3 regions of the Priestia sp. JSM ZJ58 genome follow, and region 2 is predicted to be linked to each of the others. Evidence: riboswitches for the same ligand, from Rfam matches in the RefSeq annotation. Region 2 holds a riboswitch; each other region holds the start of a gene.
What was found. Region 2 has a riboswitch for cobalamin ahead of metE (5-methyltetrahydropteroyltriglutamate--homocysteine S-methyltransferase). Riboswitches for the same ligand answer to the same signal wherever they lie in the genome.
Positions count from the first base shown of each region.

Region 1: another riboswitch for cobalamin. It lies ahead of ACH6EI_RS23700 (HoxN/HupN/NixA family nickel/cobalt transporter); the one in region 2 lies ahead of metE (5-methyltetrahydropteroyltriglutamate--homocysteine S-methyltransferase).
Region 3: another riboswitch for cobalamin. It lies ahead of ACH6EI_RS09585 (cobyric acid synthase); the one in region 2 lies ahead of metE (5-methyltetrahydropteroyltriglutamate--homocysteine S-methyltransferase).

Region 1 is NZ_JBISEM010000003.1:92,814-97,999, reverse strand. It holds gene ACH6EI_RS23720 (ABC transporter permease) at 1-517, shown strand, start outside; gene ACH6EI_RS23715 (ABC transporter ATP-binding protein) at 519-1,451, shown strand; gene ACH6EI_RS23710 (undecaprenyl-diphosphatase) at 1,598-2,191, shown strand; gene ACH6EI_RS23705 (organic hydroperoxide resistance protein) at 2,343-2,762, shown strand; cobalamin riboswitch at 2,868-3,050, shown strand; gene ACH6EI_RS23700 (HoxN/HupN/NixA family nickel/cobalt transporter) at 3,184-3,981, shown strand; gene ACH6EI_RS23695 (M20 family metallopeptidase) at 4,213-5,186, shown strand, end outside.
Region 2 is NZ_JBISEM010000001.1:1,307,683-1,312,868, reverse strand. It holds gene ACH6EI_RS06775 (acetate uptake transporter) at 1-48, opposite strand, end outside; gene metE (5-methyltetrahydropteroyltriglutamate--homocysteine S-methyltransferase) at 191-2,485, opposite strand; cobalamin riboswitch at 2,636-2,824, opposite strand; SAM riboswitch class I at 2,904-3,014, opposite strand; gene ACH6EI_RS06765 (hypothetical protein) at 3,095-3,346, opposite strand; gene ACH6EI_RS06760 (hypothetical protein) at 3,605-3,775, opposite strand; gene ACH6EI_RS06755 (metallophosphoesterase family protein) at 3,933-4,808, opposite strand; gene ACH6EI_RS06750 (hypothetical protein) at 4,955-5,186, opposite strand, start outside.
Region 3 is NZ_JBISEM010000001.1:1,786,190-1,791,375, reverse strand. It holds gene ACH6EI_RS09590 (FecCD family ABC transporter permease) at 1-848, opposite strand, end outside; gene ACH6EI_RS09585 (cobyric acid synthase) at 1,054-2,580, opposite strand; cobalamin riboswitch at 2,673-2,852, opposite strand; gene ACH6EI_RS09580 (YdcF family protein) at 3,000-3,563, shown strand; gene ACH6EI_RS09575 (APC family permease) at 3,622-5,186, opposite strand, start outside.

The sequences.
Region 1 (5,186 bases), on a different contig from region 2:
TTTGGTGATGCTTCTCGGATTCGGACCTTTGTTTATTTCAAGTCTTTCTCACAATGTTATTAATCAAGAAATTAAAACAAGAACAGCCAGGTTTTTAGTTACCAAAACATCAAGAGAGCGTATTGTACTAGGAAAATTCTTAGGAATTTGTTGTTTCTGGCTTGTTTGTATCTCTATTTCTTTTCTACTGATTGGGTTTATTTCGCATCATTTTTCTTTTTATATATTTTTAGAGTGCCTGCTATTCACCGTTTGTATCATTTCATTTGTTTTAATGCTTTCAGCTTTAATACCAAGTCCAACTCATACTATGTTTTTATCAATTATTTTATCGTTTGTTCTACCGGTACTGAGTGGATGGAGCATATTTTCATCAAAAGCGTACATTGCATGGTTTAAGTATGTGACACCTTACTACTATTTAAAGTTGGAGAAAGGGTATTTAACGGTTCTTCTTATTTTTGCAGCACTCTGTTTATGTACGGCACTTTGGAGTTTTAAAAGGAGAGAAGTATAATATGTATGCTATTGAAACAAGTAAATTAACTAAAAAGTATGGATCTAAAACAATTGTTAATAGTATTAATTTACAGGTACCACAAGGAGAAATTTACGGATTTTTAGGGAGAAACGGAGCAGGGAAGTCTACATTTATTAATATGCTTACCGGCGTTTCATTTCCTTCAGCAGGAGAATTTACGCTGCTGGGACAGAGTGATATTGATTTAGAGCTTCAGAAGAAAATAGGCGTGCTTCCTGACTATGCTAACTTTTACGATGAGATGACAGCGCTCAATCATTTGTGCTATTTTTTAAAGATAAATGGCCATCGTTTTTCGAAAGAACACTGTATTGATGTACTGAAGAAAGTAGGATTAGAAGGACATGAGCATCAGAAAGTTGGAAAGTTTTCATTTGGAATGAAAAAGAAGTTAGGAATTGCTCAAGCAATTATAACAGACCCAGATCTTATCTTTTTAGATGAACCAACTTCTGGAGTAGATATTGAATCTGCTCTCCACATTCATGAATTAATAAGAGAACTTCAAAATCAAGACAAGACGATTTTTATGACGTCTCATAATTTAAATGAAGTTGAGAAGATTTGTACGCGTGTAGCGATTATGAAAAATGGGATTATTTTAATAGAAGGGACAATGGAAGAACTGCGCTTTCAATACCAAGCGAAAAAAACGGTGATAATCAAACATGATCCTTACCCAAACAGCCACAAAGAATATATTCAACAGTTTTTCCGTACGGTGAGTCCGGACGTGGAATACCATCACACGTACACAAAAGTGATGCTTCAAAAAGAGAGAAATATCCCTCTGATTATTCGCGAATTGATTCAATGCGGCATCGATATTTATCAAGTTCACGTAGAAGAACCTTCTTTAGAAGAAATCTTTTTGCAAAAAAACATTGTGGATCATTCGCAGGTAAGTTAATGGGCAAAAGTCCGTTGGCTTACTACTCATCCTGAATACGTTATTTATAAATACCAGTTAGGAAGCCTCTGACAAAAACATGTTCATTTTCCCAAGAAACTGATAAGATAGCTAATGACATTTAAAAATAAGAAAGGATTTCGATTATGTTATCAGCTATTAATTCAGTAGACTATACCATTTTCCATGCGGTGAATCAGTATGCCTCGCATGTGAAGTTTGTAGATTCGCTAATGGTATTCTTTGCAGATTATGCCCAGTATGTACTTATTGTTTTACTCGGCTTGTTTTTACTTATTAATAAAAACGGCAGCCGTGTTGTAGCATTTCAAGCTTTATGTGCTTGTGCCACAGGAGTCATTATCAATAAAGTGATTAGTTTATTTGCTTATCGAGATCGTCCGTTTATCTCTCACCACGTGAATCAGCTTATTGATCACGCCGCGAATTCTTCATTTCCAAGCGATCATGCTACATCTGCATTAGTTATCACTTTTACCATCTGGCTGCATTTCAAACGTTCAGGGCGCATGTGGGTTGTCATGGGTGCACTCATTGCATTTTCACGGGTATGGGTTGGCGTTCACTATCCATTCGATGTGTTAACAGGAGCCGTTTTAGGCTGCGTGCTGGCGCTGTTTATTCATTATGTTATTTTTAATACGAAACTGATGAGGGCTATTACCAACTTGTCTATTTTTCGAAAATCAGCTTATGACGAACAGTCTCAATATTATTAAGAAAAAGTCGCATATACGCGGCTTTTTTTATTGGAAAATTTTTAATGTATTTAACACTTGTTTTTTAAAATTAAATTGTGTACAATTAAATCACAGAAACGATAAATAAAAAATTTTAATAAAATTACTAAAAAAGAGGAGAGATTTATACATGAAAGCTTTATATGAAACGACAGTCGTTAACACAGGTGGAAGAACAGGAGAAGTTCATTCTTTAGATAATATCTTTAATTTAGACGTTGCAACACCTCCAGCGCTTGGTGGAGAAGCAACAACAGCAACAAACCCAGAGCAGCTATTTGCAGCTGGATACAGTGCTTGTTTCAACAGTGCGTTAGAATTTATGTTGAAAAAACATAACGTAGAAATTAAAAGCAGTGAAGTAAAAGCTACGGTTCAGCTGCTTCCAGATAAAGCTGATCAAGGAGTAAAAATTGCTGTAGCGCTTGAAGCTCATATCGAAGGCTTAGATTTAGAAACAGCTAAAAAATATGTAGACCTAGCCCACTCATACTGCCCGTATTCAAAAGCAATCAGCGGCAACGTAGACGTAACGGTAGAAGTAGTTTAATTGCTTTAAAAAGCCCTGTTAAGCATGTAAAGCTTAGCAGGGCTTTTTTATTTGAATTTTCTCTATTCATTTGTAAGGAGTACTAGTATAATGAGGAAGAAAATGAATCATTCGCACAGTTTAGGTGCTCTTACATAGCGTAAGAGGTAACAGGGAATCGAGTGCAAATCTCGAGCGGTCCAGCCACTGTAAGCAGGGAGTTTTCTATCTTATCGTCACTCAAAACGGGGAAGGCGGTAGAAAATGATGATCTCAAGCCAGGAGACCTACCTATTCTGTACACTTGACTCTTCTAGGAAAGAGGCGGTGTATCAAGGTACGCAGTGAGCAATTACTGTTTATTTTCATATGCCGACACATCCTCAATTTCTATAGAATTGAGGCTTTTTTACGTTTTATTTTAAAAAAAGGAGTGTAGGAAATGGAAGGTTTATCAGTTTTTTTACTTGTCTTTTTATTAGGAATCAGGCACGGATTAGATGCAGATCACTTAGCTTTTATTGATGGCCAGACCCGATATAATTGGCGAATGGGCAGCCGTTTTGCCCCGTGGGTCGGAACGCTGTTTTCACTCGGTCATGGAGGAATGGTGGCCGTCACGGCCGGGGTGCTGGGCGTAGTGATGAAGAATTTTACGTTTCCAGCATATTTCGATCATTTTGCATCTTGGGTATCTATCATCTCTCTCTTTCTGATTGGGACATTAAACACATATCATTTGCTTCGAACTAAAAACAAAGAAGAAGAGTTTCAGGTGAGCGGGTTAAAAGGGAAGTTTATTCCGAAAATCGCAAAAGGAACAACGAATCCTTTTTTAATTATTCTTGTAGGAGCGCTGTTTGCCCTAGCAGCTGAAACGGTCAGTCAAACGGCCGTGTGGTCTCTAGCTGTAGGGAACGCAGGCAAATATACGCCGCTTTTATTAGGACTAGTATTTATGTTTGGTATGATGCTGACAGATACAATCGATTCACTGATTGTACATAAAATGGTGAATGAATCGAGTAAGTTTGGGCAATCTGCTTCCCGCTTGATGGGCTGGGTTATTGTTATCCTCGCATACGGGGTGTCCTTCTACTTAGCATTCACTTTCTTTAATCCATGGGCCGAAGTAAACTTTGAAATGGTTGGCGTTATTTTGTTTATTTTTTTAGTGTCTATGTTTGTATTTGTAAGTGTGAAGTCAAAAGGGAAAAATATCAAAATAAATGTCAATTAATAAAATGAAAGCTTTAATCTGTTGAAGATTGAAGCTTTTTTGTATAAATTTGTTGAAGTTTATGGCTATTTTCGGTCGGTTATGAATAAGTTAAAGTATTATCTGTATTTTAAGGATGGAAAATTGTCTGAAAACCATTATAATTAAGGATAATTTAAGGTCGTTATGTGAAACGTAGAACATACTCATACGTACGATAAATAAAAGCAATGAATGCACAAGCAGCAGGGGTTGTTTGGAGGAGGAATTGATTTGAGTCAGGTAATGGTAGAACAAAGCGTATTTAGTTATTTAAAAGAACATGAACAAGAGATGCTCGAAGATTTAGTTGGATTTGTGAAAAAAGAATCACCGTCCTACAGTAAAGAGTTAGTGGATCAGTGTGGAATGTATTTAACGCAGCTGTTTCAGAAGCGTTTAGGCGTAGGGTATGAAATCATAGAAGAAAAAGAAGTAGGAAACCACTTGAAATTTACGATTGGAGAAGGAGAGAAGCAGCTTTTAATTATCGGTCACTTTGACACGGTATGGGAAAAGGGAAGGCTGAGTCTAAGAACAGAAGGAAACAAGCTTTATGGTCCGGGAATTTTAGATATGAAAGGCGGCATTATACAATCTATATGGGCGATTAAAGCGATTCAAGAGCTTGGCTTATCGCTGGATAAAAAAATTGTGTTTTTTTGCAATTCAGATGAAGAGATTGGATCAATTTCCTCTAAAAAATATATAGAAGAAGAAGCACAAAGAAGTGAAGCAGTGCTAGTAGCAGAACCTGCGGTGGCGGGTTCAGGTGCGTTAAAAACGTCGCGCAAAGGAGCGGGGATTTTCACCGTAAAGGTGTGGGGACGAGCAGCCCACGCTGGTAATCACCACAAAGAAGGAATCAATGCTATTGAAGAGCTAGCGCGCCAAGTGATTTTTCTGCAGAGCTTAACCGATTATGAAAAAGGTACAACGGTGAACGTTGGGACATTTACCGGAGGCAGCGGTACAAATGTAGTGCCGGAATATGCAGAAGCGCACGTGGATTTACGTGTTTCTACAGAAGAAGAAGCAAAACGTATGACGGATATTATTTTGAATTTAACGCCCATTTTAAAAGGGATTAAGATTGAAGTAACAGGAGGCATGAATCGTCCTCCAATGGTTAAGTCTAAACAAACGGAAGAGTTATTTGAATGCGCTCAGTCAATTGCGGCCAAACT
Region 2 (5,186 bases):
TGGATCCGCTGTTACAATTTTAACGTGCTGCGTGCTGTTGTTACTCATGTTGTACCTCCCTGATTTTAAAAACACCTTTAAAAAGATACAAAAATCTACGGGAAGTGTCAATGGATATTTTTGGCCTTTAAAAAACCTATAAGACCAAGCAGTGTAGCGTTTACAGTGCTTGGTCTTTACTTTCTTGTTATTAAACGTTTTGTAATAAATTTTGTCTTGTTTGTTTTGCAGACTCAACCATCACTTTTACAGCTTCAACCGTCTCGCTGATTCCTCTTGTTTTAAGGCCGCAGTCGGGATTAATCCAAAACAGTGCAGGGTCAAGCACCTTCAGAGCTCGGTCAATGTTTCGTGTCAGCTCTTCAAGCTTCGGTACGCGCGGACTGTGGATATCATATACGCCAAGTCCAATTCCCTGGTTATACGTATGTTTTTCAAACGCATAAATTAATTCACCGTGGCTTTTGGACGTTTCAATGGAAATCACGTCGGCATCAAGCGCTTTGATCGCATCAATAATCTCTTCGAACTCTGAATAGCACATATGCGTGTGAATTTGCGTCTCGTTTTGCACCGATACCGTGGCTAGTTTGAACGCATACACCGCCGCGTTCAAGTAGCTTTCCCAGTTTTCTCGTTTTAACGGCAGTCCTTCACGCAGCGCCGGTTCATCTACTTGAATCATTGAGATGCCCTGACTTTCAAGTGCTTCCACTTCTTTTCTAAGAGCAAGCGCAATTTGATTGGCCACGTCGTAGCGTGAGATATCATCACGTACAAACGACCAGTTTAAAATTGTAATTGGCCCCGTCAGCATTCCTTTAACAGGCTTATTGGTTAGAGACTGTGCGTAGACCGTTTCTTTGATTGTCATCGCCTGCTCGTACGAGACATCTCCGTAAATAAGCGGCGGCTTCACGCAGCGAGAACCGTATGATTGCACCCAGCCAAACTTCGTAAACTGAAAACCTCCTAATTTTTCACCGAAGTATTCAACCATGTCCGTGCGCTCAAACTCTCCGTGCACAAGGACATCTAAGCCGATGTTTTCTTGAATTTCAATCCATTTTTTGATTTCAGCGTTAATGTACGCTTCATATGCTTCATCGCTTAACTCTCCTTTACGCCACTTCAGACGCTCTTTTCGCACTTCTTTTGTTTGCGGAAAGCTTCCAATTGTTGTCGTTGGAAGAAGCGGCAGTTGAAATGCTTCTTGCTGAACGCGTTGACGTACGTCAAACGGCGCTTGGCGCTCCGCTTTATAGCTGTGCAGCTGCTTCAGCTCTTTTTGAACGTCTTGATGGTTTCGAAAAGATGATCCATTTAATGCTTGAATCGCTTGTTTGCTTACACTTATTTCTTTTTCAATTGCTTCTTTTCCTTGCTGCACCGCTTTTGTTAAAAGCGTGATTTCCTTCAGCTTTTCATCTGCAAAAGACAGCGCGTTTTTTAGAATTGGCTCAATGGTTTTTTCGCTTTTCACCGTGACAGGAACATGTAATAAACTTGATGAAGGCTGCAGAATCAAACGGTCTTTTGATACAGCTTCTTCAATTTCACTGATTGTTAAAAGCTGTTCGTCCAAGTTTTCACGCCAAATGTTTCGTCCGTCAATCACTCCTGCTGCCAGCACTTTATCAGTTGGAAAACCATATTTATTAAGCGCCGTGAGATTTTCGCCTCGGTCATGTACAAAATCCAATCCAATTCCGTGAACAGGAAGAGCAACTACTTCTTTATAGTAATCTACGCTGTCAAAGTACGTCTGCAAAATGACTTTTACATTCGGTGCCGCTTTTTTCAAAGCTTCATAGACTTCTTTATACAGTGCCAGGTCTTCTTTTGATAGCGTTGTAGCTAAAATCGGCTCATCTATTTGTACCCACTCGACCCCTTCTGCCTCCAGCTCCGCTAAGATTGTTGCATAAAGAGGAACAAACTGTTCAACTACTTTTTTAAACTCACTTTTTTTATATCCTTTTGACAGCTTCACAAATGTTACTGGACCTAAAATAACGGGTTTGCCTTTGATATTCAGCTTTTGTTTTGCTTCTTTGTAAAATTGAAGCGGACGATTTTCTACAAGGGCAGGCGTACATTCGTCAAGCTCTGGTACGATATAGTGATAATTTGTGTTAAACCATTTTGTCATCGTAGAGGCTACCGCACCTTTTGTTCCTCGGGCGATGTCAAAATACGTTTCAAGGGATACCGGGCCTCCGTTATATTCAAAGCGCTTTGGCACCAAACCAAACATAGCGGCTGTATCTAACACGTGATCGTATAAGCTAAAATCGCCGACTGGAATTAATTCAATTCCTGCGTCACGCTGTTTTTTCAGATGCCCAAGACGAAGAGCTTCAATTTCCTGAAGAAAGATATCTTTCTCTATCTTTCCTGCCCAAAACTGCTCAAGCGCTTTTTTCCATTCTCGTTTTTCACCAATTCTTGGATAACCTACATTTGAACTTTTTACACTGCTCATTTTTTCCACTCCCTATATATTTTTTTATCGCTAAACTAAAAAATCTCCCTTTTCGAAATGAAAAGAGAGATGATACGCATACTTAACTAAAGTTGAGATAGCCTGTTTTTCTCAACACGTATTCCTCACTCCTCTCTATATCCCGTAGAGCTTAAGTGCATACAACAGGCAGGTCTCCTGACTTAGGTTCATCGCTTCCTATCCCTTCCCATTTCAACATGAAACAGTGGTTAATAAGTTGCTCCCCATTACAGTGGCGGGACCGCGCCGGCTTTTCACCGGTCTTCCCTTTTAAGCTGCGTACATTCGTTACACAGCACCTGATGCATTTCTATGAAATTGTTCATTCAAAACATATTCACATAAAATAAAAAGCCTCTCTATCATGAATAGAGAGGCATAGTATCTATGAAATCCTCTCTTATTTTTCAAAGCTGTACGCTTTGCAGGATGTAGCACCTTTTTAACAAGATTGTTAAATGGTTGCCGGGCTTCACAGGGCCAGTCCCTCCGCCTCTCTCAATAAGAGTTTTAATTGTTTATAATATTTTGAATGTAGAGTCATCTTAACACCTTACATTTATGTTGTCAAAAGAAATTTCAAAAAAATTAGTTTTCAGGAGGCGTTGACGCTAATTTTTGCCTTAATAATTTGTAATCATCTTTTCGATGTGTTTCGATCAAGTCTTTTGCTCCTTGATGATACCCTGAAGAATAGATGTACTCTACCGCCGTTTCGATAAGCATTCTCTTTTCTTCCGCACATTCTCGGTCCATTAGGGGGAACAGTCTACCTAAAAGGTCATTTAAATCTTCCTTAATAAAACGATTGAGTCCTTCTTGCATCTTTTCGTTTGCCATGATAGCTCCTCCATTTGCTGTGTATGTTTTAAGCCTCTATAAACACGCATTTCACTGTGAATGTTAAGATAAAGTTAAGTCATTAAACAGTATATCAAGTGAATGTTTTTCTTCAATTACATATGTAATACAAATATATGACAAATATAGAGAATATATCATCATTCATTATCTATTATAACGTTTGACTGAGCCTTCTGCTACAAGGTTTCGTACGGTTTTCCAAAAGAGGTTGAGACATAACCAAGTGAATCCAATCTAAAGGCAAATGGGATACATGAGCTGAATCGCTTGTGACACCGCAGTTGATTTCCGTACAAGACTTCGCTTTCCGCGGGCGGTCGCTGAGCCTCCTCGTCGCATACGCTCCTGTGGGGTCTCACGTGTTCCGCTTTTCCCGCAGGAGTCTTCGTCTTGTCCTCCAATCACCTGCTAGAAAGACCTATACACATGAAATCTACGTTTACCCTAATAAAAAAATGAACCACTAATCAAGATGCTTGATTAGTGGTTCATTTTTCATTTCGCCTAAAACCCTTTTGTCCCAGCCTCTTTTTTTTGAACCTAGCTTTCTACTTTCTTGTTTTTACAAACAACTTCTTCGAGGTCGTCCAAAATCCTTCCAAAGAAGAGGTCCTAAAATGTCGTACCGGCTAACAAAAAACTCCGTAAAATTATAATTATTTAAAATTAAAGGCGGTTCAAAATCAAGGGGAGCACCCGCGCCTCCTGATAATACAAAATCAGTACCTCTTCCAAGCGTAAACGACCCGTTTCTGTTTTTTCTAATAAACTGCTCGTCATACGCATGCACGTGGCTGACTAACACTTTTTTCACGCGATGTTCTTGAATTAAATCAAAAAATTCTTGACTTTGAGGAGTCGTTACAGGAAAACCTCCCAGGTCTGACCACCGGCCAATATTTGGCTGCGCATGCATGGCTACAACGGTATTACGAGGAGCATCCTCTAGCTGCTGCTCTAAATAATTCAGCTCTCTATCTGTAAATCCATATATTTTATTCTTGGGGCTGATGATATTATTTAATGCGATGCACCGGAAGTTAAAGACAGGAATATCAATGACCCAGTGCACTTTTCCGATAGTGGCTCTGAAGTTTTCGAGGTTGCTTTCTTCAAGGTTTAATTCATCGTGATTCCCTACGCATACAAACACGGGAATGTTTGGTGCTATTTTTTCGACAACTTTAACAAAGTGCTCCAAATACCTCTTTTCTCCTGTATACACGGTGTCTCCCCCATGAATAATAAACAGCGGATTCAATTCCACCGCCTTTTTTAACACAAGCTCAAATTCACCGCTCATCGTGTAACAATTATCGTTTGGTCCGTCACCTCTGCTGTCGCCCATAAAAACAAAGTTGAATGGATCTCTCGGATTTAATTGTTTAATTCTTTGCTTTAATAACTTTTCAGAACGTTCATGAAGCGTCAAATTCATCAACTAGTTAATCCTCCTATTACTAAATAAAATTGGTTAAAAGTAAACAAGCTTACTTATTTATATGGAAATTTGCTGATGAAGGTCACTATCTTCTTGTAAGCAGAACGCACATTTAAATGAGTTTCCATAGCTTATCTATTCTTTCATTTTGTTAAGCACGGATAAGACAACATAAAAGCTAGAATCTCAGTATCTATTAATAAGAGCTGGAGCATAATCCAAAGACGAACAAAGGCCGACATGAGCTGAACCGCTTGTTGCCCCGCAGTTGATTTCCGTGCAAGGCTTCGCTTTCCGCGGGCGGCCGATGAGCCTCCTCGTCGCTTGTGCGCCTGCGGGGTCTCATCTGTTCCGCTTTTCCCGCGGGAGTCTTCG
Region 3 (5,186 bases), 480 kb from region 2:
ACGTGGGGAATAACTAAGCCAACAAATCCAATTGCCCCAGATACTGATACCGCAGCCCCGGTTAATACGGATGCACCTATTAAAATCATTCTTTTTTTCTTCTTTACGTCTATCCCCATAAATTGAGCGGATTGATCGCCAAATGCTAAGCCGTTCAGCTCTTTCACATGTAACAGCAGCATAATCGTACCGACTAAAAAGAACGGCCCTAAAATTTGAATATGCGACCATCCTCTCATTGATACGCTTCCCATTAGCCAATATAAAACCTGCCTTACATCTTCTTCAGGAGAAAGAGCTACAATTAATGAAATAAGCGCGCTCATAAAGGATGATAAAATAATCCCCGCTAAGATGATGGTTTCATTGGCCAAATTGCCGCTTGCGAGTTTCGTAATACCAAAAACTAAAAGAAGAGTAATAAAACCAGATACGATGCCGACTACAGGCAGCGTGAAGATAGACAAACCAAAAATACTCCAGTGAAAATAAATTGCCATGACAGAGCCAAGGGTTGCACCTGAGGAAACTCCGATCGTGTAAGGATCCGCAAGAGAGTTTCTTAATAGCCCTTGAAAGGCAGCCCCTGCTATTGAAAGCGAAGCTCCTACTAAAAATGCCACCAGTACTCTTGGAAAACGAATTTGCCAAATGATTAAATCCATGTTTTCCGGACCATGATATAAGGATAGTCCGGTAAGGTGGCCAATAATAATTTTGATTGTATCTCCTACGGTTAACGAAACTGTACCAATAAATACTCCCATAATCACCGAAGTACATACAATAAATAAACTGACTATGTATAAAATAGATGCTTTGTTTAAAAAAATACGTTTAAAAATCAATACTTTCAGCTCCTCTAGGAAACGAGGCGTGATGTTTTACATTACATTAACCATTCATTTTCCTGTCCATAAACCATGTTTCCATCCTACATAGTATTGGAAACAATCATCTTTTATTTGTTACGAGTGCTAGACTGTTGAACTAGGCAACGTAGAATAGCGTACTAAAGTTCTCGGTGAAAAAACAAGCGAAAACCTCTACAAGCTACACTTTTTGTGCTTGCTCCGGGCTTTTATAGTTGTCTATTAAATGATACAGCTTTTCCATATCTACAGCTTCTCTCACATATGCTGCTGCTTTTGAAAAAGACTCCTCTTTTTGCAGGCGACTGTTGAATGTATCCGTAATAGGCGGCAATTTTTTATGTTTACGAATTTGATTAAGCAAAGCTCTGCGCAAAGCATCGTTATGAAACACATCATGAACATACGTGCCAATGATGTTGTCTTTAACCGTTCCTTCTTTTTGATCATCTACCACCGCAAAGGCTTCCGTCATGCTTTTAGAAATCGTCTTTCCCATATGAATTTCATAGCCTTCAATTGAAACCTTCTCACTCTCTAACTGAACATATCCAGAAACTCTTTCTGTTTTTTTGCTGGTTGTCATAACGGTTTCCACTGGAAGCAAACACAGCCCTTTAATAGATTCAATCCGGGACTCTACTGCATCGGGGTCCGTAATTGTCTCGCCTAACATTTGATATCCCCCGCAGATGCCAATAACGTGAGCGTTCGTTGCGTTCAAGACTTGATTAATGGCTAGATCCAGGCCGCTTTCTTGTAAAAACTGCGCATCTTCAATCGTATTTTTGCTTCCTGGTAAAACAATTAAATCAGGCGTACCTAGTTGTGATGGCTTGGTTACAAGTCTCACATGACAGTCTTCTTCTAAGCTTAGAGGATCAATGTCCGTAAAATTTGAGATGCGAGGATACGAGATAACCGCAATATCGATTTCTTTTAACGGATTCACAAGCGTTGAGTAATTTCTGAGTGATAGCGAATCTTCAGCGTCAATTTCCACGTCGTGCATATAAGGAATCACTCCTAGTACCGGAACTCCCGTGTATTCTTCAAACCACTTCAACCCCGGTTTTAAAAGCTCTAAGTCTCCTCGGAATTTATTGATTAACACTCCAATTACTCTAGGTTTATGTTCATCTGGAAGCAATTGAAGAGTACCCACCAGACTCGCAAAAACCCCTCCTTTATCAATATCTCCTACTAACACAACAGGCGCTTGGGCTATCTTTGCTACGCGCATATTTACCAGTTCCCGATCGTTCAAATTGACTTCAGCAGGACTTCCAGCACCTTCAATCACAATTCGATCATAATGACTGGCAAGCTCTTTATAAGACTCAGTGATAACGTTCAAACCTTCATTAAAAAATTCTTGCCGATACTGAAAAGCAAACATATTACGAAGCGGCTTTCCATGAACGACAATTTGAGATTCATGATCACGAGTTGGTTTAATTAAAATAGGGTTCATATTAGTTGTTGCTTCTACTCCAGCAGCTTCTGCTTGAATTCCCTGCGCTCTGCCAATTTCTTTTCCATCCATTGTAATGTATGAATTGAGCGCCATGTTTTGCGATTTAAACGGTGCAGTTTGATAGCCGTCTTCTTTAAAAATACGGCAAAATGCTGTAGCAATCATGCTTTTTCCAGCGTCTGAATGCGTTCCTTGAATCATAAGAGGTTTTCCTTTTTTCACTTTATCCACTCCCTACCACATAAAAAAACCTTAACTGTAAAAGTCAAGGTTTGGTCATGCGCTCATTAACACATTGTCTTGACTTATTTCTCCCACCGAAAAATAAGGGGTTTTTAAAAGCAGGTCTCCTGGCTTATGCTTCATTTTACTTCTGCACCCTTCCTAGTTTGACTAGTGGGTCTTTGCAGGTTCATCCACATTTACAGTAGCGGGGGCTGCACCGGATTCTCACCGATTTCCCTATTATCCTCCTTAGAGGCACTTTTAAAATCATTTATTCTTTATTGTAACGAATTTTATAGCCATTCACAATAACGATTTTCTTCTATTATTATATATTACTGTGTTTATACTTATTTGGGTCTCGTATGCTATAATAACAATTATTTTCCAAACATCTTATGAAATAGCTAGGAAGGTGCTCACAGTTGAAGAAAAAAATGATTTATACCTTTATTGGTTCGCTTGTTCTTTATATAGTAATTATATCTTTTTGTATGTATCAAACTGCTCACAAGTCTGTTCCACAAAACGCAGATTATGTCCTCGTTTTAGGTTCTAAAGTAGATGGTGATCAAATGTCTCCTAGTTTAAAAGAGCGAGCAAAAACAGCTTTATCTTATTTAAAGACTCATAAACAAACAAAAGTTATCGTAACGGGTGGAAAAGGATCTGATGAAGAAATTTCTGAAGCAGAGGCAGCCTACCGTTTTCTACGAAAAGCAGGAATTAAAAAGAATCGAATTATAAAAGAGGGTCAGTCAACTTCTACTTTTGAGAATTTTACTTTCACCAAAAAGAAAGTTGATATTCAAGATAAACGAATCGTGCTTGTTAGCAGTGATTTTCATCTGTTTCGCGCTTCTATTATTGCAAAGCGCCAAGGTTTTGATGTTTATCCTTTAGGCGCAAAGACACCAAATTCAATTAAACTTCAAGCCTACTTTCGTGAGTATGCTGCTATATTAAAAACATGGCTGTTTGATAAATAAATAGAGTACACGCCTATACAAACGAAAAACACGGCATGAATTCATGCCGTGTTTTTTATTAATCATCTGTATCGATAACTGCTTTTGGTAAACCTGTGTATTTCGCCCAGTAGAAAATACCGAGTGAAACAAGAGCAATTAAAATTAAGTCAAGTGGGTTGCTTAACACACCTTGTCCTCCACCAAATGAACCTAGATAAGAGATAACAAGCATAATAATATAATAAGCAACTAGCCACCAAGCAGATTTAAGCTGCTGTGCAAATTTCACAACGTCAGTTGGTACGTATTTCTTAAACGCTACGTAGATAACAACCATTAGAAGCTGTGATCCTAGCAGCCAAGAAATTGTTGTCCATCCTGACCAGTATACGATGTATGAACAGAAGATAAATGAAACAGGAGCAATAATGCTCATGCCTTTTAATTTGAAAGGTTTTTTAAGATCTTTTGCATTTACTCTGAATGCTGCAGCTGAAATTGGTGCGATAGCATAAGACAGAATAAGTGCTACTGAACATACGTTTACTAGCGCTTCCCAAGAAGGAAATGGCAGTGTCCAGAATACGGACATTCCAAATGATAGCCATAGTGACGCACGTGGAATTCCTGTTTTCTTATCTACTTTTGAGAAACGTTTAAATAGTGTTCCATTACGAGACCAAGCATAAACTAGACGAGAAGTTGTATTCATAAAGATGTTTCCGTTACCGCCTGGTGATAAAATAGCATCAAAAATAACAAGCGTTACTAACCAGCCAAGGCCTAAAATAAGTGCAATATCTTTAAATGGTAAAGAGAATTGCTCTTGAATTGTTCCCCATCCTCCTGATAGCATATCAGCCGGGATGTTACCGATGAACAATACTTGCAGTGCTGTGTAAATAATCGCTGAAAGTACAATACAGATAATTAGCGCGATTGGAATATTACGCTGCGGATTTTTAACTTCACTGGCTACCGAAACAATAGGGTGAAGTCCTAAGTAAGCAAACATAACGCCACCTGTTGAAATGGCTGCTTGAATACCATTAAAACCAAACGGAGCAAAATCGCCAGTTGTAAAGTTAGCTGATTTGAAGTGATAAGCTAACACGACGATAATTGTAAGAGGAACCGCATATTTAAACACAGATATAATGACATTTGACTTAGCAAATGCTTTTACACTTACGTAGTTAATAATGAAAAATAGTGTTAATAACGCGAACTGGAATAGCCATCCAATCGTTGTAGGCGATTCAGAACCATGTTTAGTTAGACCAGGAATCCATACAGCAACATACTGACGTACAGCTGTTACCTCAATGGCAATTAAACTTGTATAAGCAATAATGGTAATGAATGAAATTAAGTAACCTACTAAATGACCATGTGAATAAACCGGATAACGGATAATTCCACCGGTACGCGGCAGCGCTGCTCCAAGTTCAGCATACACTAAGCCGATAAGTAAAATAATGACTCCGCCAATCAGCCACGAAAAACTTCCGGCTGGACCAGCCTTTGACGCCACGTTACTAACCGCAAATAACCAGGCGGAACCAAAAATAGCTCCCATCCCAATTAACGTTAGGTCAAGTAACGATATTGATTTTTTAAATTTTCCTTGATTTCCTTGAT